3 regions of the Streptomyces sp. NPDC056161 genome follow, and region 3 is predicted to be linked to each of the others. Evidence: predicted binding sites of a transcription regulator. Region 3 holds the regulator's gene; each other region holds the start of a gene.
The links. The regulator HrcA, encoded in region 3, represses chaperone genes, less so after heat shock. The targets are predictions, from matches to a motif close to TTNGCACTCNGNNNNNCNGAGTGCNAA.
Positions count from the first base shown of each region.

Region 1: the regulator HrcA is predicted to act here: its motif matches at 7,685-7,711, upstream of groL (chaperonin GroEL).
Region 2: the regulator HrcA is predicted to act here: its motif matches at 3,841-3,867, upstream of groES (co-chaperone GroES).

Region 1 covers NZ_JBHJUV010000030.1:45,786-55,103, forward strand. The annotation lists gene ACFC09_RS26225 (helix-turn-helix domain-containing protein) at 264-1,103, shown strand; gene ACFC09_RS26230 (DUF397 domain-containing protein) at 1,087-1,353, shown strand; gene ACFC09_RS26235 (hypothetical protein) at 1,617-2,513, shown strand; gene ACFC09_RS26240 (Uma2 family endonuclease) at 2,573-3,253, shown strand; gene ACFC09_RS26245 (hypothetical protein) at 3,593-4,099, shown strand; gene ACFC09_RS26250 (hypothetical protein) at 4,301-5,593, opposite strand; gene groL (chaperonin GroEL) at 5,899-7,521, opposite strand; gene ACFC09_RS26260 (cold-shock protein) at 8,104-8,307, opposite strand; gene ACFC09_RS26265 (MoaD/ThiS family protein) at 8,743-9,018, opposite strand; gene thrC (threonine synthase) at 9,229-9,318, opposite strand, start outside.
Region 2 covers NZ_JBHJUV010000081.1:17,171-26,488, forward strand. The annotation lists gene ACFC09_RS41985 (LCP family protein) at 1-644, shown strand, start outside; gene ACFC09_RS41990 (methyltransferase domain-containing protein) at 694-1,911, opposite strand; gene ACFC09_RS41995 (polysaccharide deacetylase family protein) at 2,017-2,952, shown strand; gene ACFC09_RS42000 (polysaccharide deacetylase family protein) at 2,949-3,791, shown strand; gene groES (co-chaperone GroES) at 4,014-4,322, shown strand; gene groL (chaperonin GroEL) at 4,441-6,066, shown strand; gene ACFC09_RS42015 (ester cyclase) at 6,140-6,847, opposite strand; gene ACFC09_RS42020 (SDR family NAD(P)-dependent oxidoreductase) at 6,946-7,716, opposite strand; gene ACFC09_RS42025 (MOSC domain-containing protein) at 7,814-8,494, opposite strand; gene ACFC09_RS42030 (LysR family transcriptional regulator) at 8,575-9,318, shown strand, end outside.
Region 3 covers NZ_JBHJUV010000045.1:49,555-58,872, forward strand. The annotation lists gene ACFC09_RS33280 (AMP-dependent synthetase/ligase) at 1-343, shown strand, start outside; gene ACFC09_RS33285 (SpoIIE family protein phosphatase) at 598-2,595, shown strand; gene hemW (radical SAM family heme chaperone HemW) at 2,816-4,048, shown strand; gene ACFC09_RS33295 (Uma2 family endonuclease) at 4,148-4,726, shown strand; gene ACFC09_RS33300 (DUF3097 domain-containing protein) at 4,704-5,552, opposite strand; gene ACFC09_RS33305 (MBL fold metallo-hydrolase) at 5,587-6,309, opposite strand; gene hrcA (heat-inducible transcriptional repressor HrcA) at 6,483-7,499, shown strand; gene dnaJ (molecular chaperone DnaJ) at 7,499-8,635, shown strand; gene ACFC09_RS33320 (nitronate monooxygenase) at 8,905-9,318, shown strand, end outside.

The DNA.
Region 1 (9,318 bases), on a different contig from region 3:
ACAGCGGATCCACCCCCCGAGCCCCGGCAGGATGACGCCGACATCACGCAGAGCCGACCGCAGTTGCCCCACCGCCTCCTCGGCCGTCCGAACGGACCGCGCCCCCTCCGCCCCCTCCACCGCGCCCTTGGCGCCCGCCATCTCTTCCATCCCGCACCTCCACGCTGAGTTTGTGATTCGCAACACAGCGTGGCCGCCGGACTCCTGACCTGGCCAGACACCACACCTCAACAAGATCGGGTGTCGGACGGGGAGGAAACGCCATGCCCGGACCGAAGGACCTCGACCCGTCGTCGTCACCGCGCGCCCTACTGGGCGCGGAGTTGCGGCACGCACGGGAGAGGAAGCGGCTGAGTCAGGAGGAACTTGGCCAACGGCTGTTCGTGAGCGGATCGTTCATCGGACAGTTGGAGACGGGATCGCGGCGGATGCAGCAGGAGTACGCGGTGCTGCTGGACGAAGTCCTGGAGACGGACGGCTTCTTCACGCGGAACTGCAAGGCGGCGGCCAAGTCGAAATATGAGGAGCCCTTCGAAGTGGCGGCGGAGGCGGAGTCTCATGCAACGGCCATCAGACAGTACGCACCACTCCTGATCCCCGGGCTTCTGCAAACGCCCGCGTACGCACGGGCCGTGAACCGCGCGTACGACCCGACGGCACCGGAAGAGACCATCGAGCAATGGGTGGAAGGTCGAATGGAGCGGATCCGTCTCCTGGACCATCCAACAAGGCCGGTGTTGTGGGTGGTCCTCGACGAGGCGGCATTGCGCCGGGAGACAGGAGGCCGGACGGTGATGGCCGAGGCTCTGCGCCATGTCGCCAGTCTGTCCCGCCGCAGCCGGGTCATCGTTCAGGTGCTGCCGTCCAGCGCGGGCGCGCACGCGGCGATGCAGGGCGCCTTGAAGCTGATGGACTTCGAGGACGCCGCTCCACTCGTCTATTTCGAGGGAGTGCGCACCGGGCGTTTGGAGGACGATCCGGCCACCGTCGCCCAACTGCGGTTCGTGTACGACCTTCTCGTGGCCTCCGCCCTCTCGCAGGAGAAGTCCCTGGCCCTCATTGAGGAGTTGGCAGAGGATTACGCCCATGAGGAGCATCCCTGAGCACGACCTGAGCACGGCCGTATGGATCAAGTCGAGCTACAGCGCCGGCGGCAACGACTGCCTGGAAATGGCCCGCTGGCGCAAGTCGACGTACAGCGGCGGCGACGGCGGAAACTGCCTCGAAGTAGCCGACGGCCACCCCGCCCTCATCCCCGTCCGCGACTCCAAGAACCCCCACGGCCCGAAGCTCGTGTTCCGGGCGGAAGCCTGGTCGGCGTTCATAGAGAACGTCAGCAGCCTGGGCGCTTGAGCCTCGGGCACCGAGCGCCGAGCCCTCTTTGCAAGGAACGGGTGGGAGGTCCCAACCCGCCCTCCCACCCTGCGAGTTGACTTGACGCAACCGACTTGCAACGGAGGGTGACAACCGTCTAGCGTCCCGCATAACGAATCAGCCCCCGCCAGGTGCGCCAACACCTGCGGGGGCTTGACCGACGAGATCGAAATGAGGTCGATCCCGTGGCTGACGCCAATGCTAGTGCTGCCCACCCGTCCGCGCATCCGACCCCGCCCCCGATGGCCAATCCGGGTTACGGAAAACGTTCGACTCCTGACCAACTCCCCTGCATCAACCGCGACTTCGCGCATCTCCCGCCCCGCGAAGCAGCCATCGCCGCGTACGTCGACCGCCTCCCCGACGGCGCCGACATCTCCGTGAAGACGCTGGCCAACACAACCCCGTACGGCCAATGCGCCCTCCGCACCGCCCTCAACCGACTCGTAGCCGCTGGCCACTTGAGGCGCGGCCGGGAACGGCTGGAGACCACCGCCGGCGGAACCCGCTGGATCACCCGAACGTGGTGGTCCCGGACCGCGCGCGACGACGCGTGGTGGGCGGCGTTCACACGCGGCGACGCACCGGAACCCGGACAGCCTCCAGGACCGCCGCCGGACCAGCCGCCGGCCGACCACCGCGGCCCCACCCGGACCCGCGCCCACACCCTCCTCGCCGCCCTGGGCCGCACGGCCCCCGTGCTGTCGCTCTCCGCCGCCGACTGCGCGGCCCTCGCCCCGCTCCTGACGGACTGGTTCACCCGGGGCGCCACCGACGAGTCCGTACTCCGCGCCCTGACCGAGGGCCTGCCCACGCCGGTGCACCACCCGGCCGCCCTGGTCCGCCGCCGCCTGCTGGACAAACTCCCGCCCGAGCCCGTACGACAGCCGCCCCGCCCGCCCCGCCGCCTCCTGGAGTGCGCGGAGTGCGGGGTGCCGGGGCGGCCGGAGGCACTGCCGGGAGGCGTGTGCAGCGGCTGCCGTGGCGAACGCGCCCCCGCACAACCCCGTACGCCCCTGCCCGCCCCCACAGTCCGAGCCCGCGCGGACAAGATCCGCGCTGCGATGTCCACGACACCTCTGAACAACCGACCGGACAACCAACCGAACAACCGCCCACAGGACAGGACACCCCAATGACGGCTCCCACGGTCCGCCGAGATCACTCCGATGCACCATGGAGGGAAGGAGGCAACGCCATGACCCCTGACACCGCTGACCGCCCGCAGATGTCCGTCGAGGACTTCGAGGAACTCGTCCGCAGGGCTCCGCGAGAGCTGCGGAACCGGCTGGAGTTCCTCGGCGGAAGGCTGTGCATTCGGCACGGCCCGCTCGACGTCGAGGAATTCGAGGAACTGGCCGCGGCGGCCCCAGAGACCGTGCGACTCGAATACATCAACGGAAAAGTCGAGGTCAAGGCAGTGCCGGACGGCAACCACGGCGAGATCTTCATGTGGCTGCTCCGCCAGTGCATGCAGCATCGCCCCGAGCTGAACCTCATGCCCGAACGGGGCGTCAAGGCCGAGGCATACCGCAAGGGCCGCGCCCGCACAGACGGGTTCCTTGCACCGGTGGGCCACTTCAGGAGTCACGGCGAATGGTCCGCCCCCGACGGCGCGCTCATGGCCGTAGAGATCACCTCCCACGACCGCGACACCGACCAGCGCGACCGGATCGACAAGCCCATCGGCTACGCGGCGGCCGAGATCCCCGTCTACCTCCTCATCGACCGCGACAACAACACCATCGTCGTCTACAGCGAACCCAAGGTCGGCCGCTACCAGCAGACCCAGTCGTACCCCTGGGGCACGACCGTCGAGCTTCCCGCCCCGGTGAGCATCACCCTCGACACCGAAGAACTCAAGGAATACGCCGACTGACGCCCATGCCATCGAGGGCCGGCGCGGTGGAGCGTGAGTCAGCCGTAGGCGCGCCCGATCGGCTGTCGTGAACCGCGGAACGACCTGATCCGTTGCTGCTTGGAGCGGCGCAGAAGACTCAGCCAGGAGGCCACCGTGCTACCACCAAGAGCTGCCGAAATCCCTGAAGCAGAAAAGAAATTCTGGGAGGAAACGAGAAATATCTCCTACGGAAATGATTCACGGAATTCCGCAAGAGAGAGAGCGCCCGAACTGACGGAAGCGTGGGAACATGGATACAATTCCGGCCGCCAGAATCACCGGGCCCCATACTCTGAGATCCATAAATACGACTCGTTTGTGCAGACGTTGGCCCGGACGGCAGACAACAACCATGAAAGCTATTGGGATCCCGGCACTTGGGTCCACTACATGCATAGAGCGGGCTACGAGTTCGGCGCTCTGGAGAAGAAGTACGGATCGCGGGACGCTGCTCTACAGAAGAAGATAGACAGGTTGTGGCAACCCGGGGATCGGCCTGTGCAGCCCAAGGGTGATGCGACCCTGGCCGTGCGGCATACCGCGAACCGCGTCGCCACGCGGCTCAAGGAGATAACGGGGATCTCCCAGAAACGCGATACCCGCGACGATCGTGCCGCCGGAGCGCCGCTGGGCAGCGGCGGTGCTGCCACGGAATCGGCCGAACGGCTGCTGCCGTCGGCCGCCTCGGTGGCTTCCTTCCTCCCGGAGGGAACCGACACCGAGTGGTCGCGGCCCGCTTCGCCCGATCAGCGGCCGTCGGCGGCCACCCCGCGCCACATTGCCCTTGATCTCGGACCCGCCCGTAATAAGAGGTCCGCCCGTTGAACTGGCAGGGAAGACACCCATGGCATGAATAACAAAACGCCGCCGGATACACCCTGATCCACCCTGATCCACCCGACGGCAGAACCGTAATTCCCTGAAAGAACGATCGGACCGGACACCACTCCCTTGCCGCGGACCCCTCGATCAGAGTGGTCCGCCACGCCACCTCGACCCCTACCGCCCGGGACCGACAAACCACCGCTAGCGTGCCGGGCCCCCCGCGCCGCGCCCCCGCCCCGAAGGCTGGAAGTTACCCCGATGGGCCGGGGGAAGGTTCCCCCTTTCCACCTGACCCTCCTGCCTCGGCGGAGCGCACTGATAAGGCGACATGCCGACGGGTGGCCGAGGAGCGGAGGCCGTATGACTCTGCCGGCTCTGCCGCGCATCCGCCCCCTGATGCAATTCCTGATACCTCTGATACATCTTCGTGTAATTTTGCCATCGACCGGGATCCTGCCGGACGGAATCTCTCGCCCGCCTTGCCTCGTCGTAGAGATCCTGCGTCGCAGACGGCGGCTGCGGGGGCGACGCGTCGTTCCAGGACGGGTGAGGACTGTTGTTCCAGTCCTGGGAAAACACTCGAAACTGCTCTGAACCCGCGTTCTTATGCCTGGACCACCACTCGGCGTAAGACCAGAGATTTCCGTCCACCCCTGCGTGTTCGGTGTGCTGCCCGGACCGCGCATACCACTCGGCATACTGGTGACGGAACTGCTCGTATTCCGATGCCCGGCCTTCTCTGACATTCTGCGTCGCCGCACGGACGTTCTCCGGCGTCAGCGCCCATTCCAGTCTCCGCCGCGCTTCCCGTACTTCCGGTGCGGCCAGCAGATTGTCCGCGGACCCGATCAGCCGGTCGTGCCCATCGCGCTCGGCCGGCATGCTGAACACGTCCGCACCGCCGATGTACAGGGTAGATATCCCTTTGTAATGGATGATTTCCTGCTGATGCCGGAAGGCCACCTCGCGGAGAGTGGCCAGGACGTCGATCCCCCCGGGTACATTCGGCATGGAGTACCGCGCGTATTCCCCCTCATCGACCCACAGCGGTTTGGGTCCTGCCGGATCCCGGTCCCGGCTGGAACTGACATACACCGTGTCTGTGTGGTTGTTCTGGTAGTACTGGATACTGGAGGGAAGTTTATCGCTTTTATTCTCGAACCCGTCCCTGAAGACAATTCCGAGGCCGCGCTCCCTCGTATGAGTCTTGAAGCGGTACAGCGGATCACGGTCCAGCCTATGAGCGATCTGATAGTCGGCAGCCGGTCCGCTGTTGGCCACCGTGAGAGATAGCGGGTTGACGCCGTATCTGGATTCCCCGGAACCCACCGTATCCACCGGGTTCGGCCCGACCCTCCTCCCGGGAAAGGCTTCCCATGCCTGCCTGAAGTCCTCTGGAGTGCTCTCGAAGCCCTCATAGGAACCCCCGGCATCGCTGTCTGCCGCCGAGCCGACAGATCTGGCCGGGGAGTAATCCCGCGCCCGCTCCACCATCCGAGAGTCACTCCTCCTGTGTTCGGGCATGTGACAGCGCAGAAGTCACCGCCGACTCCGACCGGCCCTACGCCCAGCTTCCACTTGCTCCAGTTTCTTCCACCTCCTGAAACGGCTGAAAATCACGACCGGTTCACCAGCCACGAGCCCTGGCCAGGGCATCTCGAACAGGACGACGTGACCCAGGTCGTGGCGGTCGCTTGGCCGCTTGCTGCCGGACAGGCCGCCGCAACGCCCGAGGGCGGCACCCCCCGTCACAGACAGGGAGTACCGCCCTCGGAAAAGGACAGGTGATCCGGGAAGGATCAGAAGTCCATGTCACCGCCCGGCATGCCGCCCGGAGCGGCCGCGGCGGCCTTCTCCGGCTTGTCGGCGATGACGGCCTCGGTGGTGAGGAACAGCGCAGCGATGGAGGCGGCGTTCTGCAGCGCGGAACGCGTGACCTTCGCCGGGTCGATGATGCCCTCGGCGACCAGGTCGACGTACTCACCGGTCGCGGCGTTCAGACCGTGCCCCGGGGTGAGGTTGCGGACCTTCTCCACCACGACGCCGCCCTCAAGGCCGGCGTTGACGGCGATCTGCTTGAGCGGGGCCTCCAGGGCGAGCTTGACGGCCTGCGCGCCGGTCGCCTCGTCGCCGTCCAGCTCCAGCTTCTCGAAGACGCTGGTGGTCTGGAGCAGGGCCACGCCACCGCCGGCGACGATGCCCTCCTCGACGGCCGCCTTGGCGTTGCGCACGGCGTCCTCGATGCGGTGCTTGCGCTCCTTCAGCTCCACCTCGGTGGCGGCACCGGCCTTGATGACGGCCACGCCGCCCGCGAGCTTGGCCAGGCGCTCCTGGAGCTTCTCGCGGTCGTAGTCGGAGTCGCTGTTCTCGATCTCGGCGCGGATCTGGTTGACCCGGCCGTTGACCTGCTCGGAGGAGCCGGCACCGTCGACGATGGTGGTCTCGTCCTTGGTGATGACGACCTTGCGGGCGCGGCCCAGGAGGTCCAGGGTCGCGTTCTCCAGCTTGAGGCCGACCTCCTCGGAGATGACCTCGCCGCCCGTGAGGATGGCGATGTCGCCGAGCATGGCCTTGCGGCGGTCGCCGAAGCCCGGGGCCTTGACGGCGACGGACTTGAAGGTGCCGCGGATCTTGTTGACGACCAGGGTCGACAGGGCCTCGCCCTCGACGTCCTCGGCGATGATCAGCAGCGGCTTGCCCGACTGCATGACCTTCTCCAGGAGCGGGAGCAGGTCCTTGACGGAGCTGATCTTGGAGTTGGCGATCAGGATGTACGGGTCGTCCAGGGACGCCTCCATACGCTCCATGTCGGTCGCGAAGTACGCGGAGATGTAGCCCTTGTCGAAGCGCATGCCCTCGGTGAGCTCAAGCTCAAGACCGAAGGTCTGCGACTCCTCGACGGTGATGACGCCTTCCTTGCCGACCTTGTCCATGGCCTCGGCGATCAGCTCGCCGATCTGGGTGTCGGCGGCGGAGATGGAGGCCGTGGAGGCGATCTGCTCCTTGGTCTCGACGTCCTTCGCCTGCTCCAGCAGGGCGGTGGAGACGGCCTCGACGGCCTTCTCGATACCGCGCTTCAGGGCCATCGGGTTGGCACCGGCGGCGACGTTGCGCAGGCCCTCCTTGACCAGGGCCTGGGCGAGGACGGTCGCGGTGGTCGTACCGTCACCGGCGACGTCGTCCGTCTTCTTGGCGACTTCCTTGACCAGCTCGGCGCCGATCTTCTCGTACGGGTCCTCCAGCTCGATCTCCTTGGCGATGGAGACACCATCGTTGGTGATCGTGGGGGCGCCCCACTTCTTCTCAAGGACGACGTTGCGGCCCTTGGGGCCGAGGGTGACCTTGACGGCGTCGGCGAGCTGGTTCATACCGCGCTCAAGGCCGCGCCGCGCCTCCTCGTCGAACGCGATGATCTTGGCCATGTGAAGTGGTCCCTCCAGGACTGGGGGTGATTCCAACGGACCGCGCCCGCGCCCGCGACGGACGGCTCACCGGCCTCGTGGTTCCTTGCCCCACCCGGCCTGCGGGCCTCACCGACCCGGTCCTTCATTGTCACTCTCACCTTCAGAGTGCTAACGCCAATGATTAGCACTCGGGTGGGTCGAGTGCAAGGCGCGCCCGCGAAGCGGGCTCCAAGGGGTGGTGGTCGGGTGACGGGTGGGAGCAAGGCGCGCCCGCGAAGCGGGCTCCAAGGGGTGGTGGTCGGGTGACGGGTGGGAGCAAGGCGCGCCCGCGAAGCGGGCACCGAGGGGTCCGAAGGGGAGAGCGGTCGGCTTCCGGCGTGCCGGGGGTGCGTCAGCCGTGCGCGAACACGCGTCGGCGCGCGCCCGTACGGCGACGGGAGCGGGCAACGGGGAATCAGGTGCCGGAACAGGTGCCGGAACAGGCGCCGGGAACAGGTGCCGGGACGGCGCCGGGAACGGATGACGACTCCGGCGCAGGACATAAGGACATGGCGAAGGACCCGTACCCGTAAAGGTGCGGGTCCTTCGCGACAAGAAAATTCAGGCGGTGACGCGAACCATGTCGGCCTGCGGGCCCTTCTGACCCTGCGAGATCTCGAACTCGACCCGCTGGCCCTCTTCCAGGGTGCGGTAGCCGTCCATCTGAATGGCGCTGTAATGGACGAAGACGTCCGCACCACCGTCGACCGCGATGAAGCCGTACCCCTTCTCCGCGTTGAACCACTTGACGGTGCCCTGAGCCATGCCTAACTCCCCTATTACTGGCCCTTGCACAGATCCACACCTCGCGGACCCGGGTCAGACCTCACCCCCCAAGGTTTGGGGGCGTGCGCCGGAACGCGTCGACCGCGGCTGAATGTATCTGTCCAACTGCCGTCTGCAACAGGTCAATCGGACGAGAAATCTGGACGTACCCGGTCGGGAATCTCCCGAGAATTCACCAGAATTCAGGGCAAGTCGGGCCTCATAAAAGGAGTAAAAGCCACAAAAAACGCGCACAGATTGGCGACTTCTTGCGGGGCGCGCGGAATGATTTCCAGGGACCGCGCCCCGGGCGTGGGGCTCGCGTTCCCCAACTCTACCGCGCTCAACCCCACTGAATTGCCCCCTCCGCTTCTCTCACGGAGGGGGCGATCCGATGAACAGTCGGTGACAGGCGTAACCGAAGGTAACGAGGGGTCAGCCGCCGGCCACGGCCGGGATGATGGAGACGCCCGCGCCCTCCGGGGTGACGGTCTGGAGGCCCTGCTCGAAGCGGACGTCGTCGTCGTTCACGTACACGTTGACGAAGCGGCGCAGTTGGCCCTGGTCGTCCAGGACCCGGGCGGCGATGCCCGTGTGGTTCTTCTCCAGGTCGGCGATCACCTCACCGAGGTTGGCGCCCTCGGCGCTCACCTCGGCCTGACCTCCGGTGTAGGTGCGCAGAATGGTGGGGATACGAACGGTGACGCTCATGCGGTGTGACCTCCGGTCGGGTGCACAGGTGGTGCGGCGGGGAAGGGGAGTGACGGGCTCCGCCGGCTCGCGGCGCGCATACGACCTCGGATGCGGCCTCGGACGCGGACTCGGTCAGGACCGGCCGACGGCGCGCCGCCGTTCATGCGGAACCGCCAGTCATGCGGAACCGCCGGTCATACGGAGCCGCCGGTCATGCGGAGCCGCCGGTCATGCGAGGCCGGCCGCTCGGAAGGAGTCCAGGTTCGGACGGATGGTGGCGGTCAGGCCGGTGCCGGCCACCGCGTCGAGGGTCTTGAG
Region 2 (9,318 bases), on a different contig from region 3:
ACACCCTGGTCACCCGGCCCTCCTGCCCGCTGCCGTCCGGCGGTTCCACGGCGGTGCGGTACGGCGCGATGTTCAACAGCGCCTACTCCGTGGGCGGGCCGGTGTGCGCGGTGAAGACCGTCGAGTCGATCACCGGCGTCCGCATGGACCACTACATCGAGATCGACTTCTCCGGCTTCGCCAAGCTGGTCGACGCCCTCGGCGGCGTCGAGGTCACCACCGACCAGGACATCGACGACGACCTGAGCCATCTGCACCTGGAGAAGGGCACCCACCACCTCGACGGCACCCAGGCCCTGGCCCTCGCCCGCACCCGGCACGGCATAGGCGACGGCAGCGACCTCGGCCGGATAGGTCTCCAGCAGACGCTGGTGAAGGCATTGTTGGCGCAGATCGCCCACACCAGCCTGCTCAGCGACCCCACCCGGCTCTACCGGGTCGCCGACGCGGCCACCGCCGGTCTCACCACGGACACCGGACTCGACTCCCTGCCCGAGCTGATCAGCCTCGGCGAGAGCCTGCGGGGACTGACGGCGGACCGGGTGACGACGGTGATGATGCCCGTGGTGACGGCGCCGAGCGACCCCAACCGGGTGGTCGCCCGCGAACCGGCGGCGAGCGACCTGTGGAAGTCCCTGCGCTGACCCGGCCGCTTTGGCCCCGCGGGGCCGCCCGCCGTCCGGCCGGACCCGCTCAGGACGGGCCGTCGGCAGGGGCGGGGACCGGCGCCCCGATCAGCATCGTCGGCGCACCCGCGACCCGGGTCAGGAAGACGGTCGCCGCGTTCGGCCCCCGCGGCCTGACCTTCCTGCGCAGTTCCTCCGGCTCCACCGCCGACCCCCGCTTCTTCACGGTCAGCGTCCCGACCCCGCGCTCCCGCAGCAGTGCCTTCAGCTTCTTGACGTTGAAGGGGAGTCGGTCGGTGATCCGGTACGCGGTGGCGTACGGCGTCGCCCGCAGTTCGTCCGCCGTCACGTAGGCGATCGTCGGGTCGATCAGCCCGCCGCCCACCTCCGCGGCGGCCTCCGCCACCAGGTGCGCCCGGATGACGGCGCCGTCGGGCTCGTACAGGTACCGCCCCACGGGCCGCACTTCGGGATTCGGCAGCCCGCGGCCGAGCAGGGTGCGCGGACCCGGCAGCAGCGTGGCCCGTACGCTGCCCGGCGCGCCCGTGCCGAACCACAGCACCGCCTCCTTCACGTCCCCGCCGTCCGAGATCCACTCGGCCTCGGCCCCGTCCGGGACCACCTCGTGCGGGATCCCCGGCGCGACCTTCAGCGCGGCGGCGGGTGCCGCCGAGGCCGCCCCGAGCGCCCACGACAGCGGCGGCGAGTACCCCTCGGGATCGAAGATCCGCCCGCCGCCGGGCCGCCCGCCCGGCCCGCCGCCCCGCCGTGCCGGGTCGACGAACACGGCGTCCCAGCCGGAGGTGTCGACCTCGGTGACATCCGCCTCGCGCACCTCGATCAGCCCCTCCAGGCCCAGGGCCGCCGCGTTCGCCCGCGCGACCTCGGCGGTCAGCGGATCGCGGTCCACCGCGAGCACCCGGATCCCGGCCCGCGCGAGCGCGATGGCGTCGCCGCCGATGCCGCAGCACAGGTCGGCGACGGAGCGGATGCCCAGGGCGCGCAGCCGCCCCGCCCGGTACGTCGCCACGCTGGTCCGGGTCGACTGCTCCACCCCGCCCGGCGTGAAGAACATCCGCTCGGCGTCCGGCGCCCCGAACTTCGCCGCCGCTCGCTGCCGCAGCCTGGCCTGGCCGAGCGCCGCCGACACCAGCCCGGGGGAGTGCTCGCGGCGCAGCCGGGTGGCCACGGCCAGTTCGTCGGCCGGTGCGGTGCCGCGCACCTCGTCGAGGACGGCGCGGCCCTCGGGGGTGAGCAGTGCGCGGAAGGGGAGCAGGTCGTTCACCGGGGCGTCGTTCACCGGGTCATTGTGGGCCAGTCGGTGGATGCTGCGCCTGCGGCGGCGGTGTCGGACCGGATCGGCGCCCGGTGCCTGCAAAGATCCGGCACCATGCGACTAGTAGTACAAAATGACAAAAATGGGGTACGTCGCGGAAGGGTGACCGTCCGGGGCGGCCTCGCGCTGCTCGTCGTCGTCGCCGTCGTCTCCGGCTGCACGGCGCCGGCGGGCGAGGGCGCCGGCGCCGGAGCCGCCGGCCGGCAGCCGCACCAGGCGCCCCCCGCCCCGCGCCTGGACGACTACGACGTCCGGCGCGCCACCGACCACGCCACCCTGGCTGCCGCCGCCCGGCGCTGGGGCCTGGACGAGGTCCCGCTCGTGCCCCCGCGGCCCCCGGCGGACAAGCCGCAGATCACCGCGCGCGAGGGCTTCGAGGTCGACGACCAGGAGAAGTGGAACCTGCCCCCGGTCTTCACCACGGTCCCCACCAAGCAGAAGGTCGTCTTCCTCACCATCGACGACGGCGCCGAGAAGGACCCGGCGTTCCTGCGCATGATGAGCGACCTGAAGATCCCGTACACCGCGTTCCTCAGCGACTACCTGGCCAAGGACGACTACGGCTACTTCAGGAAGATGCAGTCGCAGGGGATCACCCTCAACAACCACACCCTCCACCACCCCTACCTGCCCGGCCTGTCCCTCCAGGAGCAGCAGGAGGAGATCTGCGGCATGCAGGACATCATGGAGCGGCAGTTCGGCAAGCGCCCGACCGTCTTCCGCCCGCCCTACGGCAACTACAACCGGGACACCCTGCTCGCCGCCAAGTCCTGCGGGATCAAGTACGCGCCGATCTGGGACGAGGAGGTCTTCGTCGACCACTGGGAGTACCGCGAGTGGGACCGCGGCCTGCACCCCGGCGACATCGTGCTCACCCACTTCCGGGGCCGCTCCGACTGGGACGGCAGCATGACCGACATGGTCCGGCGGTTCCTGAACAAGGTCACCCGCGAGGGGTACGCGGTGGCACGCCTGGAGGACTACCTGTGAGGCGCCGGGGGCGGCCCGCGGCGGCGGCCCGGTACCGGACGCCGACCGCCGTCGTGGCGGCCTGCGCCCTGCTCCTGGCCGGCTGCGCCCAGTCCGTCGACCCCATCGAACGACTCGGCAAGAAGGCCGCCCAGGGCGTACGGTCGCACCGCCCGGACCCCGGGGATGCCTATCGCCACTGGGGCCTGAGCGCCCCGCTCGCCCCCGCGCCCACGCCCGCCGCACGCCCCCGGACGGCCGGCCCGGCCGGCGGCTCCCTGCCCCCGGTCGTCGACCACGTCGCGACCTCCGACAAGGTCGTCTTCCTCACCTACGACGACGGCGCCGAGCGGGACCCCCGCTTCGTCGACATGGTCCGTGAACTGCGCCTGCCGGTCAGCTTCTTCCTCACCGACAGCGTCGTCGGCCCGGGGTACGGCCACTTCGCCCGGCTGCGTTCGGTGGGCGCCGGCATCGAGAACCACACCCTCGACCATCCGGCCATGCGCGGACTGCCGTACGCCGGGCAGCGCGCCGAGATCTGCGGCCAGCAGAACAAGCTCAAGTCCCGGTTCGGCATCCGGCCCCGCCTCTTCCGCCCGCCCTACGGCAGCTACGACACGACGACCCTGCGCGCCGCCGCCGACTGCGGGGTGGCGGCGGTGGTCCTGTGGCGGGCCGCGATGAACGGCGACACCCTGGACTACACCCGGGGCGAGCGGCGCCTGCGACCCGGCGACATCATCCAGGTCGGGCCCGACGAGTCCACCGGGCCGGCGCTGAGGGAGCGCACGACGCGGCTGCTGCGGCGGATCCAGTCCGAGGGCCTGACGGTCGGCCGGCTGGGGGACTATCTGTGATCCGGCCGTGCGCCGGAGGGGCCACCTCCGCAGGACGCGCCGCCGCCAATTGGCACTCCGCTTGACCGAGTGCTAATCGCAGTCATAGTCTCGGCTCTGGCACTCCCCACCGGAGAGTGCCAACAACGCGACGGGCAGGTCCGGCACCCGCGACGACGGATCCACCTGGTCGCCACCTCAGACAGTCAACCCCGTGAGATCTCCGAAGGGGGAGGTCGGATCGTGACGACCGCCAGCACCAAGGTTGCCATCAAGCCGCTTGAGGACCGCATCGTGGTCCAGCCGCTGGACGCCGAGCAGACCACGGCCTCGGGCCTGGTCATCCCGGACACTGCCAAGGAGAAGCCCCAGGAGGGCGTCGTCCTGGCCGTCGGTCCGGGCCGTTTCGAGGACGGAAACCGCCTTCCGCTCGACGTCAGCGTCGGCGACGTCGTGCTCTACAGCAAGTACGGCGGCACCGAGGTGAAGTACAACAACGAGGAGTACCTCGTTCTCTCGGCCCGCGACGTGCTCGCGATCATCGAGAAGTAATTCACCCCGAGCAGTCCTGCTGTGAGCTGCGCCCCTGGCCCCCGCGACCGATAAGAAGCCGGGCGTCCCGGGGCGCAGCGTTTTTTTCTCCCAGATTTCCGAGAGGGCTCCCGCTGCCATGGCGAAGATCCTGAAGTTCGACGAGGACGCCCGTCGCGCCCTTGAGCGCGGCGTCAACAAGCTTGCCGACACGGTGAAGGTGACGATCGGTCCCAAGGGCCGCAACGTCGTCATCGACAAGAAGTTCGGCGCCCCCACCATCACCAACGACGGTGTCACCATCGCCCGCGAGGTCGAGGTCGAGGACCCGTACGAGAACCTCGGCGCCCAGCTGGTGAAGGAGGTGGCGACCAAGACCAACGACATCGCTGGTGACGGCACCACCACCGCCACCGTGCTGGCCCAGGCCCTGGTGCGCGAGGGCCTGCGGAACGTCGCCGCCGGTGCCTCCCCGGCCGCCCTGAAGAAGGGCATCGACGCCGCCGTCAAGGCCGTCTCCGACGACCTGCACAGCTCGTCCCGGCCGATCGACGAGAAGTCCGACATCGCCGCCGTCGCCGCGCTGTCCGCCCAGGACCAGCAGGTCGGCGAGCTGATCGCCGAGGCCATGGACAAGGTCGGCAAGGACGGTGTCATCACCGTCGAGGAGTCCAACACCTTCGGACTCGAACTGGACTTCACCGAGGGCATGGCCTTCGACAAGGGCTACCTGTCTCCGTACTTCGTGACGGACCAGGAGCGCATGGAGGCCGTCCTGGAGGACCCGTACATCCTCATCAACCAGGGCAAGATCGCCGCCATCTCGGACCTCCTGCCGCTGCTGGAGAAGGTCATCCAGGCGGGCTCGAAGCCGCTGCTGATCATCGCCGAGGACGTCGAGGGCGAGGCCCTGTCGACCCTGGTCGTCAACAAGATCCGCGGCACCTTCAACGCCGTCGCGGTGAAGGCCCCCGGCTTCGGCGACCGCCGCAAGGCGATGCTGGAGGACATGGCGATCCTCACCGGCGCCACCGTCATCTCCGAGGAGGTCGGCCTCAAGCTCGACCAGGTCGGCCTGGACGTGCTCGGCACCGCCCGCCGCATCACCGTCACCAAGGACGACACCACCATCGTCGACGGCGCCGGCAACAAGTCGGACGTCCAGGGCCGGATCGCGCAGATCAAGGCCGAGATCGAGAACACCGACTCCGACTGGGACCGCGAGAAGCTCCAGGAGCGCCTCGCGAAGCTGGCCGGCGGCGTGTGCGTGATCAAGGTCGGCGCCGCCACCGAGGTGGAGCTGAAGGAGAAGAAGCACCGTCTGGAGGACGCCATCTCCGCGACCCGCGCCGCGGTCGAGGAGGGCATCGTCTCCGGTGGTGGCTCCGCGCTCGTCCACTCCGCGAAGGTCCTGGAGGGCAACCTCGGCAAGTCCGGCGACGAGGCCACCGGTGTCTCGGTCGTCCGCAACGCCGTCGTCGAGCCGCTGCGCTGGATCGCGGAGAACGCGGGCCTTGAGGGCTACGTCATCGTCTCCAAGGTCAAGGAACTGGACAAGGGCAACGGCTACAACGCCGCCACCGGCGAGTACGGCGACCTGGTGAAGGCCGGCGTCATCGACCCGGTGAAGGTCACCCGCTCCGCCCTGGAGAACGCCGCCTCCATCGCCTCCCTCCTGCTCACGACCGAGACCCTGGTCGTCGAGAAGAAGGAAGAAGAGGAGCCGGCCGCCGCCGCGGGCCACAGCCACGGCCACGCCCACTGACACCGGTCGGTCGACCGAGGGCCCGGCACCCGGGAGGGCGCCGGGCCCTCGTGCGTCGCCCGGCGCGGCGGCGCTACTGCTCCAACTGGTCCAGCGCGCCCAACTGCTGCATCAGCCCCAGTTGGTCGTGCTGCCACCAGGTCTCGGCGATCCGCCCGTTCGCGCCGAACCGGAAGACGGTCGTACCCGTCGTCGTGACCCGCCGGCCGGTGGCCGCGATCCCCAGGAACTCCCCCTGGTGCGTGCCGTGCCAGCTCCAGCGGGCGCAGGCCCGCTCGCCCTGGACGATCAGGTCCTGCACGGTGAAAGCGGCGTCGAAGGCGGCCCGCCACATCTCGACCTCGGCCCGCACCGAGTCCAGCCCGATCGTGTCCTGCGGATTGAGCGGGTCGTGGCTGTGCACGTCCTCGTCGAGCAGGTCGTTCAGCGGCGGCAGCTCACCCGCCGTCGCCAGTGTCTCGAAGAAGCGGTGCACCGTGCCCGCGCCCAGCGGCTCCTCCCGTACGACGTCCAGGTCGACGAAGGTGGGCAGCTCGTCGCACAGGGCGACCAGCTGCCGGAAGACCTTGTCCGTCTCCGGCAGGTTCGAGTTGCGCATCGCGTCCTCGTACGAGGGGAACTCCACCAGTTCGACGAGGTGCGCCGCGTCCGACCGGTCCTTGCCGACCAGGTCGTACGTCGCGGTCCGCTTCCCCTTGGTCTGCTCGACCCACATGTCCAGCAAGCGGTTCATCTCGTCGAACCGGCTGGTCCTGCACTCGATGAGCTGTACGAACGTCATGACGCCGCCTCCGGCCCCCCTGGGTCCGGTTCCGTCACGCCCATTTTCCCACCACGGCGGTGCCCGTCACCCCCGGTCCGACCGGGCCCGCCGGGTGCTCACTGCGGGCCGTACTTGCGGGTCCGTGAGCTGATCCCGCCCACCAGCCCGCGCGGGGCCACCTTCGCCAGGCCCATCAGGGTCTTGTAGCGGGGGTCCGGAATGGACAACGTCTTGCCGCGCGCCAGGTCCGTGAGCGCCGTCGCGACCAGCTTGTCCGCGTCCAGCCACATCCATCCCGGGATGCTGTCCGTGCGCATCCCGGCCCGTTCGTGGAACTCGGTGCGCACGAAGCCGGGGGCCAGCACCATCAGGCGGACGCCCGTACCGGCCAGGTCCCGGGCCGCTCCCTGGGTGAACTGCACGACCCACGCCTTCGACGCCCCGTACGTGCCGCGCGGCACGAAGGCCGCCACCGAGGCCACGTTCACGATCCCGCCGCGTCCGCGCTCCCGCATCGACTCGGCCGCCGCCGACGTCAGCCGCAGCACCGCCTCGACGTGCACCTTGACCATGCGCAGCTCGTCGGTCATCGGTACGTCGAGATAGCGGCCCTTGTTGCCGAAGCCGGCGTTGTTGACCAGCAGATCGACCGGGCTCTTGCGGTCGCCCAGCCGGGCCGCGACGGTCTCGATGCCCTGGTCCTGCGACAGGTCGGCGGTCAGCACCTCCGCCTCGATGCCGTGCCGGTCGTGCAGCTCGGTGGCCTGCTCGCGCAGCCGGTCGGTGTCCCGGGCCACCAGGACGAGGTCATGCCCGTCCGCCGCCAGCCGCCGCGCGAACGCGGCACCGATCCCCGACGTCGATCCCGTAATCAGAGCCGTTGTCATGGCCCAAGAGTAGTTACCCGGAGCGCGAGAGGGCGCTGCCTGCGCCGGGCCGTTCGCTCCCGCGCCGCCCCGCGCGCGGGCCGCTCGTGACAGCCGCTCAGCCGCCCTGGCCGCCGCCGTGCTTCGCCACGTACGCGCGGGCGTCGGCCAGCGACTCCGGGTGCAGGGCCGCGCCCGCCGCCAGCACCCGGGGCAGCAGCTCCCGGTCGGTCGTCTCGGAGCGGAACTGCACGGCGACCGTCACGTCGTGGTCCGGCCGGTGCACGATCTCCACCGGATCGCCGGCCCGGATCTCGCCCGCTTCGATCACCCGGAGGTAGGCGCCCGGGGCACCCTTCCGCGTGAATCTCTTCACCCATCCCCGCTCGCCCAGATGGCCCTGGAACGTCCGGCACGGGATGCGCCCGCAGGTGACTTCGAGTACGACCCGCGGGCCGATCCGCCAGCGCTCGCCGATCAGCGCTCCGGAGACGTCGAGGCCGCTCGTCGTGAGGTTCTCCCCGAAGGCGCCGTTGGCGAGCGTCCGGCCCAGCTCGCGCTCCCAGTCGTCGAGATCCTCGCGCGCGACCGCGTACACCGCCTGGTCGTCGCCCCCGTGGTGGCGCAGGTCGCAGACCGCGTCCCCGGCCAGCCCGCTCGCGCCGCTCCCCTTCGGGCCCGGCGCGGCCACCCGTACCGGTCCGTCCACCGGACGCTTGTCGATGCCCGTCAAACCCTCCGGCTGGTCCGTGTAGCCGACGGCCTTCGGGCGCCCCAGATTCACCGAAAGAAGCTCCATGCGACCACGCTACGTCACCCTCACTCAAAGCGTCGACTCAATATTGGCCATCTGGTCCAAGGGCGGCTTATGCTCGAAGGGTGATCGAGGCCCGTCATCTCCGCGTCCTGCGCGCCGTCGCCACCACCGGCTCGTTCTCGGCGGCCGGCCGGGAACTGGGCTGCACCCAGCCCGCCGTCAGCCAGCAGATGAAGGCCCTGGAGACCTCGGTCGGCACCCCGCTGCTGGTCCGCAGCGGCCGTGAGATGCGGCTGACCGAGGCGGGCGCGGCGCTCGTGCGGCACGCGTCGGGGATCCTCGCCGGGCTGACCGCCGCCGAGGAGGAGATCGCCGCCATCGCCGGGCTGCGGGCCGGCCGGGTCCGCCTGGTGTCCTTCCCCAGCGGCAGCTCCACCCTGGTGCCCACCGCCCTGGCCGCGCTGCGCGCCGCCCACCCGGGGACCCGGGTCTCTCTGGAGGAGGCCGAGCCTCCGCAGTCCGTGGAGCTGCTGCGCGCGGGCGACTGCGACGTGGCACTGGCGTTCCGGTACGCGGGCGCGGCGGGCGCCGAGGAGTGGGACGACCTCGTCGTACGCCCGCTGCTGACGGACCGTCTGGTCGCCCTGGTGCCCGAGCGGCACCGGCTGGCCCGCGCGGGGAGCGTCGCCATCGGCGACCTGGCCGAGGAACCCTGGATCGCGGGCTGTCCGCGCTGCCGCGGCCAGTTGACGCAGGTGTGCGCGGCCGCGGGCTTCACCCCGCGCATCGACTTCGCCACCGACGACTATCCGGCGGTGGTCGGCCTGGTCGGCGCCGGACTGGGCGTGGCCGTCCTGCCACAGCTG
Region 3 (9,318 bases):
CAACATCCTCGTGCACGGCGCGGACCGGAACTTCTGCACCGCGCTCATCGCCCTCGACGAGGCCGCCATCGTGGAGTGGGCGAAGGAGAACGGCCTGGCGGGCAGGACGTACGCCGACATCGTGGCCGCGCCCGCGACGGTCGCCCTCATCGACGGGTACGTCAAGGAGCTCAACCAGGGACTGCAACGGTGGGAGACCATCAAGAAGTTCCGGCTGCTCCCGCGCGACCTGGACGTGGAACACGGTGAGGTCACGCCGAGCCTGAAGCTGAAGCGGCCCGTCGTCGAACGGCAGTACAAGCACCTGCTCGACGAGATGTACGCGGGCACCCGCGAGGCGTAGGGCGCCGCCGCGACCAGGGGAAAGGAAGGGGTGGGGCGCCCGGCGTCCCGCCCCCGTCCCGTCCCTCATCCCGCCCCCCCTTCCCGGTTGTCCCGGATCCTGTCCGTCTTCGAACACACCCGTAGCGCCCCATAGCACTGTTCTCACCCATGGCGGCCCACTTCGGTAACTCCGCGCTTATGGGTACGGCCGGTCTGTCACCCTGTCGGCAACGACCGAGGGCCTAATCGTCCGAAACGCTCGGGGAGCTGGCAATGGGGGCCATACCGACGCAACGGGAGACCGTGTTCCGTGGCTTCGAGCCGTCCGCGCGTCCGTCCGCGCATCCGGCCGAGCATCCGGCTGAGCAGCCGTCCGCGCATCCGGCCGACCGTCCGTGCGAGTCGCCGTCCGAGCAGCCGTCCGAGCAGCCGGCCGGGCGCGGCGGGGCGGACCGGCGTGGCCGGGCGCACGCGACGCTGCCCGGCAGCCCGCTCGCGGCCGGCTCCGCCCGCGCGCTGGTGAGCAGGGCGTTCACCGAGTGGGCCGAACTCGGCCTGGTGAGACACGAGCGGCTGGCCGACGACGTCATGATCGTGGTCAGCGAACTCGTCACCAACGCCGTCGTCCACGCGGGCACCGACGTCGAACTGGTCTGCCGGCTGGAGGAGGACGGCGCCGTCGTCATCGAGGTCGGCGACCACCACCCCTCGCGCGCCCCACGCGACAACGGCGCCGAAACGCCGTACGAGATCCCGGAGTACGGCCGCGGCCTGCGCCTCGTGGCCACGCTCGCCGAGTCCTGGGGCGTCACCTACCGCACCGGCGCCAAGACGGTGTGGGCGCGGCTGACGCCCGAGGACGGGCCGCTCGCCGACGGACGTGAGACGTACGCCGGGGAGCGTGCGCTGGCCGTCGCCGAGGTCCTGGCGCCCGAGCCGCACCGGGCCGAGCGGGACCGGGACTGGCTCGGCCGCGGCGCGCTGTCCTTCCTGGCCGAGGCGTCCGACCTGCTCGCCGGGCAGCTCGACGAGAACCTGGTCGCCGCGCTCACCGGCCAGCTGATCGTGCCGCGGCTCGCCGACTGGTGCGCGGTGTGGCTGGAGGACGAGTCGACCGTGCGGGGCGGCTGGGCGGACGGCACCGGCCTCGCCGGACCGCGGCTCGCCCGGGTCTGGCACGAGAGCGAGAACCGGATCGAGGAACTGCGCCGGACCCTGGAGAAGGACCCGCCGTGCCCCCGGGACGGCCTGCGCTCCGGACCCGAGCCCTACCCCTGGCCGGGCGCCGCGCTCGGCCCGCGCGCCGCGCACGGCGCGGCGCTCGCCTACCGGCTGATCGCGGGCGGCCGCCCGCTGGGCACGCTGGTCATCGGCCGGTGCGGCCTCACCCGCTTCCCGGACGAGATCACCGGTCTCGTCGAGGACCTCGCCCGCCGGGTGGCCCTCGCCATCGGCGCGGCCCGCCAGTACGCCCGGCAGGCCACGATCAGCGCCGTCCTGCAACGCGGGCTGCTGCCCGGCGCGGTCGCCGAGATCCCGGGGCTGCGCAGCGCGCTCGTCTACGAGCCATGCGACCAGGGCGGACCGAGCGGCGACTTCTACGACCTGTTCCCGGCCGGCGACGGCCGCTGGTGCTTCGCGATCGGCGACGTCCAGGGCAAGGGCCCCGAGGCGGCCGTGGTGATCGGCCTGGCCCGGCCCTGGCTGCGGCTGCTGGCCCGCGAGGGCTACCGGGTCGCCGACGTACTCGACCGCCTCAACCAGCTCCTCCTCGACGACGCGACGGAGGCCGCGGACGCGGCGGCCCGCGCGCTGGTGGCGGCCGGCGGCCGTCCCGTGGCCCCCGGTGACGGCCCCCAGACCCGGTTCCTGTCCCTCCTCTACGGCGAACTCGTCCCCTTCGACGGCGGTGTCCGCTGCACCCTCGCCTCCGCCGGCCATCCGCTGCCGCTGGTGCTCGGGCCCGACGGCGGGGTCCGTACGGCGGCGCATCCGCAGACCCTGCTCGGTGTCGTCGAGGACGCCACGTACACCAGCGAGACCATCGAGCTGGGGGTGGGCGACAGCCTGCTGTGCGTCACCGACGGGGTCACCGAGCGCCGGTGCGGATCCCGCCAGTTCGACGACGGTGACGGGCTCGCCCTGGCGCTGGCCGGCTGCGCCGGGCTCAGCGCCGAGCTGATCGCGGACCGGATCAGGCGCCTGGTGCACGACTTCGGCGTCCGGCCGCCGGAGGACGACCTGGCCCTGCTGGTGCTCCAGGCGGAGTGACCGGGCCCGGCCCATGAGCCGCCCCGGCCCGTGAGCTTGGATCCAGCCCCTGAGTTTGGGTCCGGCCCGCGAGTTTGGGTCCGGCCCGCGAGTTTGGGCCCGGCCCCTGAGCCTGGGTCCGGGCCCGCGAGCCCGGGTCCGACCCACGAGCCGACCCGGGCCACCGCCGTCCTGGCACGGGACGACCCGGCCCGGACACCGGTACGGGACAATGGACCACATGCCTTCCGCACTCCCCGACGGCGAGCCCGTCCCCGCCGACGGCGCGCTGCCCGCCTCCGCGCTCGACGGTGCCGCCGACCGCCCCCTCGGGTTCTACCTGCACGTCCCGTACTGCGCGACCCGCTGCGGATACTGCGACTTCAACACCTACACCGCCGGCGAACTGCGCGGCACCGGCGGGGTGCTCGCCTCCCGGGACAACTACGCGGACACCCTGACCGACGAGATCCGCCTGGCCCGCAAGGTGCTCGGCGACGACCCGCGCGAGGTCCGCACGGTCTTCGTCGGCGGCGGCACGCCGACCCTGCTGCCCGCGGCCGACCTGGTACGGATGCTGGGCGCGATCCGCGCCGAGTTCGGCCTCGCGCCGGACGCGGAGATCACGACCGAGGCGAACCCCGAGACGGTCGACCCGGCCTACCTCACGGCCCTGCGGGAGGGCGGCTTCACCCGGATCTCCTTCGGCATGCAGAGCGCGCGGCGGCACGTGCTGGACGTCCTCGACCGCACCCACACCCCCGGCCGCCCCGAGGCGTGCGTGGCCGAGGCACGCGCGGCCGGCTTCGAGCACGTCAACCTGGACCTGATCTACGGCACGCCCGGCGAGTCCGACGACGACTGGCGGGCCTCCCTGGAGGCGGCGCTCGGCGCGGGCCCCGACCACATCAGCGCGTACGCCCTCATCGTCGAGGAGGGCACCCAGCTCGCCCGCCGCATCCGCCGCGGCGAGGTCCCGATGACCGACGACGACGTCCACGCGGACCGCTACCTGATCGCGGAGGAGATCCTGACCGCGGCCGGTCTCGACTGGTACGAGGTCTCCAACTGGGCCGCCTCCGCCGCGGCCCGCTGCCTGCACAACGAGCTGTACTGGCGCGGCGCCGACTGGTGGGGCGCGGGACCCGGCGCGCACTCCCACGTGGGCGGCGTGCGCTGGTGGAACGTGAAGCATCCAGGGGCGTACGCGGCGGCCCTGGCGGCGGGCCGCACCCCGGGCGCCGGACGGGAGATCCTGTCCGACGAGGATCGCCGGGTGGAGCGGATCCTGCTGGAACTGCGGCTGCGCGAGGGCGTCCCGCTGGACCTGCTGCGCCCCGACGGCCTCGCGGCGGCACGGCGGGCACGGGCGGACGGGCTGCTGGAGACCGGCCCTTACGACGAGGGGCGGGCCGCGCTGACGCTGCGGGGGCGGTTGCTGGCGGACGCGGTGGTACGGGACCTGGTGGACTGATCACCCCGCGGGTGAATCGGTGCGGAACGCGGGTTCGGTCCCTAACCTGGTTCGTAGGCTGCCGTGAAAAGTACGCGGCGGATGTGGAGGGCCACGGAGATGACCGCTGTGGACGAGCGCGGGATGACCCAGTACTTCGAGGAGCTTGAGCCTCCCGAGGGCGTCAAGGTCGAGCTTCTCCGGGGGGTAATCGTGATGATGGCCAGCCCTGATCTGGTGCACAACCTGATCGTGCTGCATACGGAGAGGCAGATCCCGCTCGACCGCTGGTACCCCCTCCAGACCCAGGACGTCGGCATCGTCGACGAGGCGAGCGAGCCCGTACCGGATCTCGCGATCGTGGCGCGTGACGCCCTGCCCGGTTCGGGCCGTCTGCTGCCCTCCGATCTGGTCACGATGGTCGTGGAGGTCGTCTCCAAGAGCAGCATTCACCAGGATTACGTGATCAAGCGCTCAATCTATGCGGCCGGAAGGATCTCCGCCTACCTCGTCCTGGACCCGATCATGGCGCACTGCGTGCTGCTGACGAAACCCGCGGGCGAGGGCGAGGACGCCGATTATCGGAGCCAGGAGATCGTGAAGTTCGGGGACCCGCTGCCGCTGAAGGTTCTGGGTCTCGAACTGGACACGCACGACTTCGGCACATTTCCCGGCGTCAGGCCCCATCGCTATCCGTGACGAAGTCGATCAGTTCCTCGACCCTGCCCAGGAGTTGCGGCTCCAGATCCTTGTACGACCGCACCCGCGACAGGATCCCCTGCCAGGCCGCCCCCGTGTTCTCCGGCCACCCCAGCGCCCGGCACACCCCCGTCTTCCAGTCCTGCCCGCGCGGTACTTTCGGCCACCCGGCGATGCCCAGGGCGGACGGCTTCACCGCCTCCCAGATGTCGATGTAGGGGTGCCCGACCACGAGCGCGTGCTCGCTCGTCACCGCCTGTGCGATCCGCCACTCCTTCGTGCCGGGGACCAGGTGGTCCACCAGGACGCCGAGCCGCGCGTCCGGTCCCGGCGCGAACGAGGCCACGAGGGACGGCAGGTCGTCCACGCCCTCCAGGTACTCCACCACCACGCCCTCGATGCGCAGGTCGTCACCCCACACCTTCTCGACCAGTTCCGCGTCGTGCCGGCCCTCGACGTAGATCCGCCCCGCGCGGGCCACCCGCGCGCGGGCGCCGGGGACGGCGACCGAACCGGACGCCGTACGGGCGGGCCGTGCCAAAGCCGCCGCCGACGGACGCACCAGGGTCACCACCCGGCCCTCCAGCAGGAAGCCGCCCGGCTGGAGCGGGAAGACGCGGTGCTTGCCGAAGCGGTCCTCCAGGGTCACCGTGCCCGCCTCGCAGCGGATCACCGCACCGCAGAAGCCGGTGCCGGGCTCCTCCACCACGAGACCGGGCTCGGCCGGGACCTCGGGCACGGGCCGGGACTTCTTCCAGGGCGGGGTCAGATCCGGTGAGTACGTGCGGGGGCGCGGGCCGGAAGGGCCCGAGGCGGGTGGGCGCATTCGGATGACGATAGGAGAAAGCGCGGACGGGCGATCACGACACGCCGAACCGCGCGGCCAGCGCGTCCCGCTGCGCGCGGACGAACCCCGCGTCCACCACCGCTCCGTGACCGGGCACGTACAACGCGTCCGCGCCGCCCAGGGCGAGCAGCCGGTCCAGGGCCGCGGGCCAGCGGGACGGCACGGCGTCCGGGCCCGCCTGCGGCTCGCCGGACTCCTCCACCAGATCGCCGCAGAAGACCACCGCCGGCTCGCCCGGGACCAGTACCGCCAGGTCATGGGCCGTGTGGCCGGGGCCCACGACCGCCAGTACCGCCCGCCGGCCGCCGCCCAGGTCCAGCGGCCACTCGCCCCGGACCAGGTGGCGGGGGCGGACCAGGGCGGCCGCCGCCTCGGCGGCGAGCGCCGCGTCCAGGCCGTTGTCGACCGCGTCCCGGCGCAGTGCGTCCCGCTCATGGGTGAACACCGCGTCCACACCGGCGGCCGCGTACACCTCCGCGTCCGGGAACGCCGGGGCGCCGAAGACATGATCGAAGTGGGGGTGGGTGAGCGCGAGATGCGTCACACGGTGACCGGCGAGTTCCCCGGCCCGTGCCCGCAGCCGCGCCCCCTCCGCCAGGCCGGACCCGGCGTCCACCATGAGCGCCGTGCCCTCTCCGAGGACCAGTCCGGCGGTGCAGTCCCACCCCGGCAGCCGGCACCGGCCCACCCCGGCGGCCACCCGCTCCCAGCCCGCCTCTTCCCAAGTCGCCCTCATACGGCGACGCTAGCGTCCGGGAGTCCCCGGGTACGAACGGACGTGACCAGCCTTGCCCGGGGCGTACCCCACGGCCGTACACTGGCCCCGGGGACGCTGGCACTCCCCTGCACAGAGTGCCAGGCGAAAGACCCGAAAGGCCGCGGGGACGACTTTCTGGAGGTGGGCGCGAGATGCTGAGTGAACGCAGACTCCAGGTGCTGCGCGCCATCGTCCAGGACTATGTCGGCACCGAGGAGCCGGTGGGTTCGAAGGCCCTCACCGAGCGGCACAACCTCGGTGTCTCCCCGGCCACGGTCCGCAACGACATGGCGGTGCTGGAGGACGAGGGGTTCATCGCCCAGCCGCACACCAGCGCCGGGCGGATCCCCACCGACAGGGGCTACCGGCTGTTCGTGGACAAGCTCGCGGGCGTCAAGCCGATGACCGGGCCCGAGCGGCGCGCCATCCAGAACTTCCTGGACGGCGCCGTCGACCTCGACGACGTGGTGGCCCGGACCGTGCGGCTGCTCGCGCAGCTGACCCGGCAGGTCGCGGTCGTGCAGTACCCGTCCCTGACCCGTTCGACCGTGCGGCACGTGGAACTGCTCGCGCTCGCCCCCGCGCGCGTGATGCTCGTGCTGATCACGGACACCGGCCGGGTCGAGCAGCGGATGATCGACTGCCCGGCGCCGTTCGGCGAGACGTCCCTGGCGGATCTGCGCGCGCGGCTCAACAGCCGTGTCGCGGGCCGTCGTTTCTCGGACGTGCCGAACCTGGTCGAGGACCTGCCGGACGCCTTCGAGGCCGAGGACCGCGGTACGGTCTCGACGGTGCTCTCCACCCTCCTGGAGACGCTCGTCGAGGAGAACGAGGAGCGGCTGATGATCGGCGGCACCGCCAATCTGACCCGCTTCGGACATGACTTCCCCCTCACCATCCGGCCCGTCCTGGAGGCGCTGGAGGAGCAGGTCGTGCTCCTCAAGCTGCTGGGCGAGGCGAAGGATCCGGGCGTGACCGTGCGCATCGGCCACGAGATCGCCCACGAGGGACTCAACTCCACGTCCGTGGTGTCGGTCGGCTACGGTTCGGGCGGCGAGGCAGTAGCCAAGCTCGGCGTGGTCGGACCGACCCGCATGGACTACCCGGGAACGATGGGAGCGGTACGCGCAGTGGCACGGTACGTCGGACAGATCCTGGCGGAGTCGTAGTGGCCACGGACTACTACGCCGTTCTCGGCGTGCGCCGCGACGCGTCGCAGGAAGAGATCAAGAAAGCCTTCCGACGGCTCGCACGCGAGCTGCACCCGGATGTCAACCCCGATCCGAAGACGCAGGAGCGGTTCAAGGAGATCAACGCCGCTTACGAGGTGCTGTCGGACCCGCAGAAGAAGCAGGTCTACGACCTCGGCGGGGACCCGCTCTCGCAGTCCGGCGGGGCCGGCGCGGGCGGCTTCGGGGCCGGTGGCTTCGGCAACTTCTCCGACATCATGGACGCGTTCTTCGGCACGGCGTCGCAGCGCGGGCCGCGCTCGCGCACCCGCCGCGGCCAGGACGCGATGATCCGGATCGAGGTCGAGCTGGACGAGGCGGCCTTCGGCACGACGAAGGACATCCAGGTCGACACGGCCGTCGTCTGCAAGACCTGCAACGGCGAGGGCGCGGCGCCGGGCACCACCGCCCAGACGTGTGACATGTGCCGCGGGCGCGGCGAGGTGTCGCAGGTGACCCGGTCCTTCCTGGGCCAGGTCATGACCTCGCGCCCGTGCCCGCAGTGCCAGGGCTTCGGCACGGTCGTGCCGACCCCGTGCCCGGAGTGCGCGGGCGACGGCCGGGTGCGCTCGCGCCGGACCCTGACCGTGAAGATCCCGGCCGGCGTCGACAACGGCACCCGTATCCAGCTCGCGGGCGAGGGCGAGGTCGGCCCCGGCGGCGGCCCCGCCGGCGATCTGTACGTCGAGATCCACGAGCTGCCGCACTCCACCTTCCAGCGGCGCGGCGACGACCTGCACTGCACGGTGACCATCCCCATGACGGCCGGGGCCCTCGGCACCAAGGTGCCGCTGGAGACCCTGGACGGCCTGGAGGACGTCGACATCCGTCCTGGCACCCAGTCCGGTCAGTCGATCCCGCTGCACAACCGCGGTGTGACGCATCTGCGGGGCGGCGGCCGGGGCGATCTCATCGTGCACGTCGAGGTGCAGACCCCGACCAAGCTCGACCCCGAGCAGGAGCGGGTGCTGCGCGAGCTGGCCAAGCTGCGCGGCGAGGAGCGTCCGCTGGGCCAGTTCCAGCCCGGTCAGCAGGGCCTGTTCTCGCGGCTGAAGGACGCGTTCAACGGCCGCTGACACGGGCCCGACGACGGTGCGGGCCGCGCGGGCCGAGTGAGCTGAACGACCGTTCCCGGGCTGCCCGGCTCCCCTGCCGGGGGCCTGGGCGGCGGCCTCCGGGAGGGAGCCCGTCACCCCGGGCGGCAGGGGGTGTTCTCCCGGTCTCAGGACGCGTTCGTCGGCCGCCGGCGCGAGCCGCCGACGGCCGGTGACCGTCCGTTGCCGATGGCCTATGCCAAGCCAAGGCCGGATTCGGACTTGTTCGGAGGACGTGACAACATGCCGTCATGTCCTCCGCGCTGACCGATCTCTGCCCACATCCGATCGTGCAGGCCCCCATGGCGGGCGGTGTCTCCGTCCCGCAGCTCGCCGCCGCCGTGTCCGAGGCCGGTGGGCTGGGTTTCCTCGCCGCCGGGTACAAGACCGCCGACGGCATGTACCAGGAGATCAAGCAGATGCGGGGGCTGACGAGCCGCCCCTTCGGGGTGAACCTCTTCATGCCCCAGCCCGAATTCCCCGGCGCGAACGCCGGCGGCACCACGGCGACGGGCGCCGGGCATGCGTCCGCCGCGGTGGAGATCTACGCACAGCAACTGGCCGGCGAGGCCGCCTGGTACGAGATCGAACTCGGCGACCCGGACAGCGGCCGGGACGACGGCTACGAGGCCAAGCTCGCCGTGCTGCTCGACGACCCGGTACCG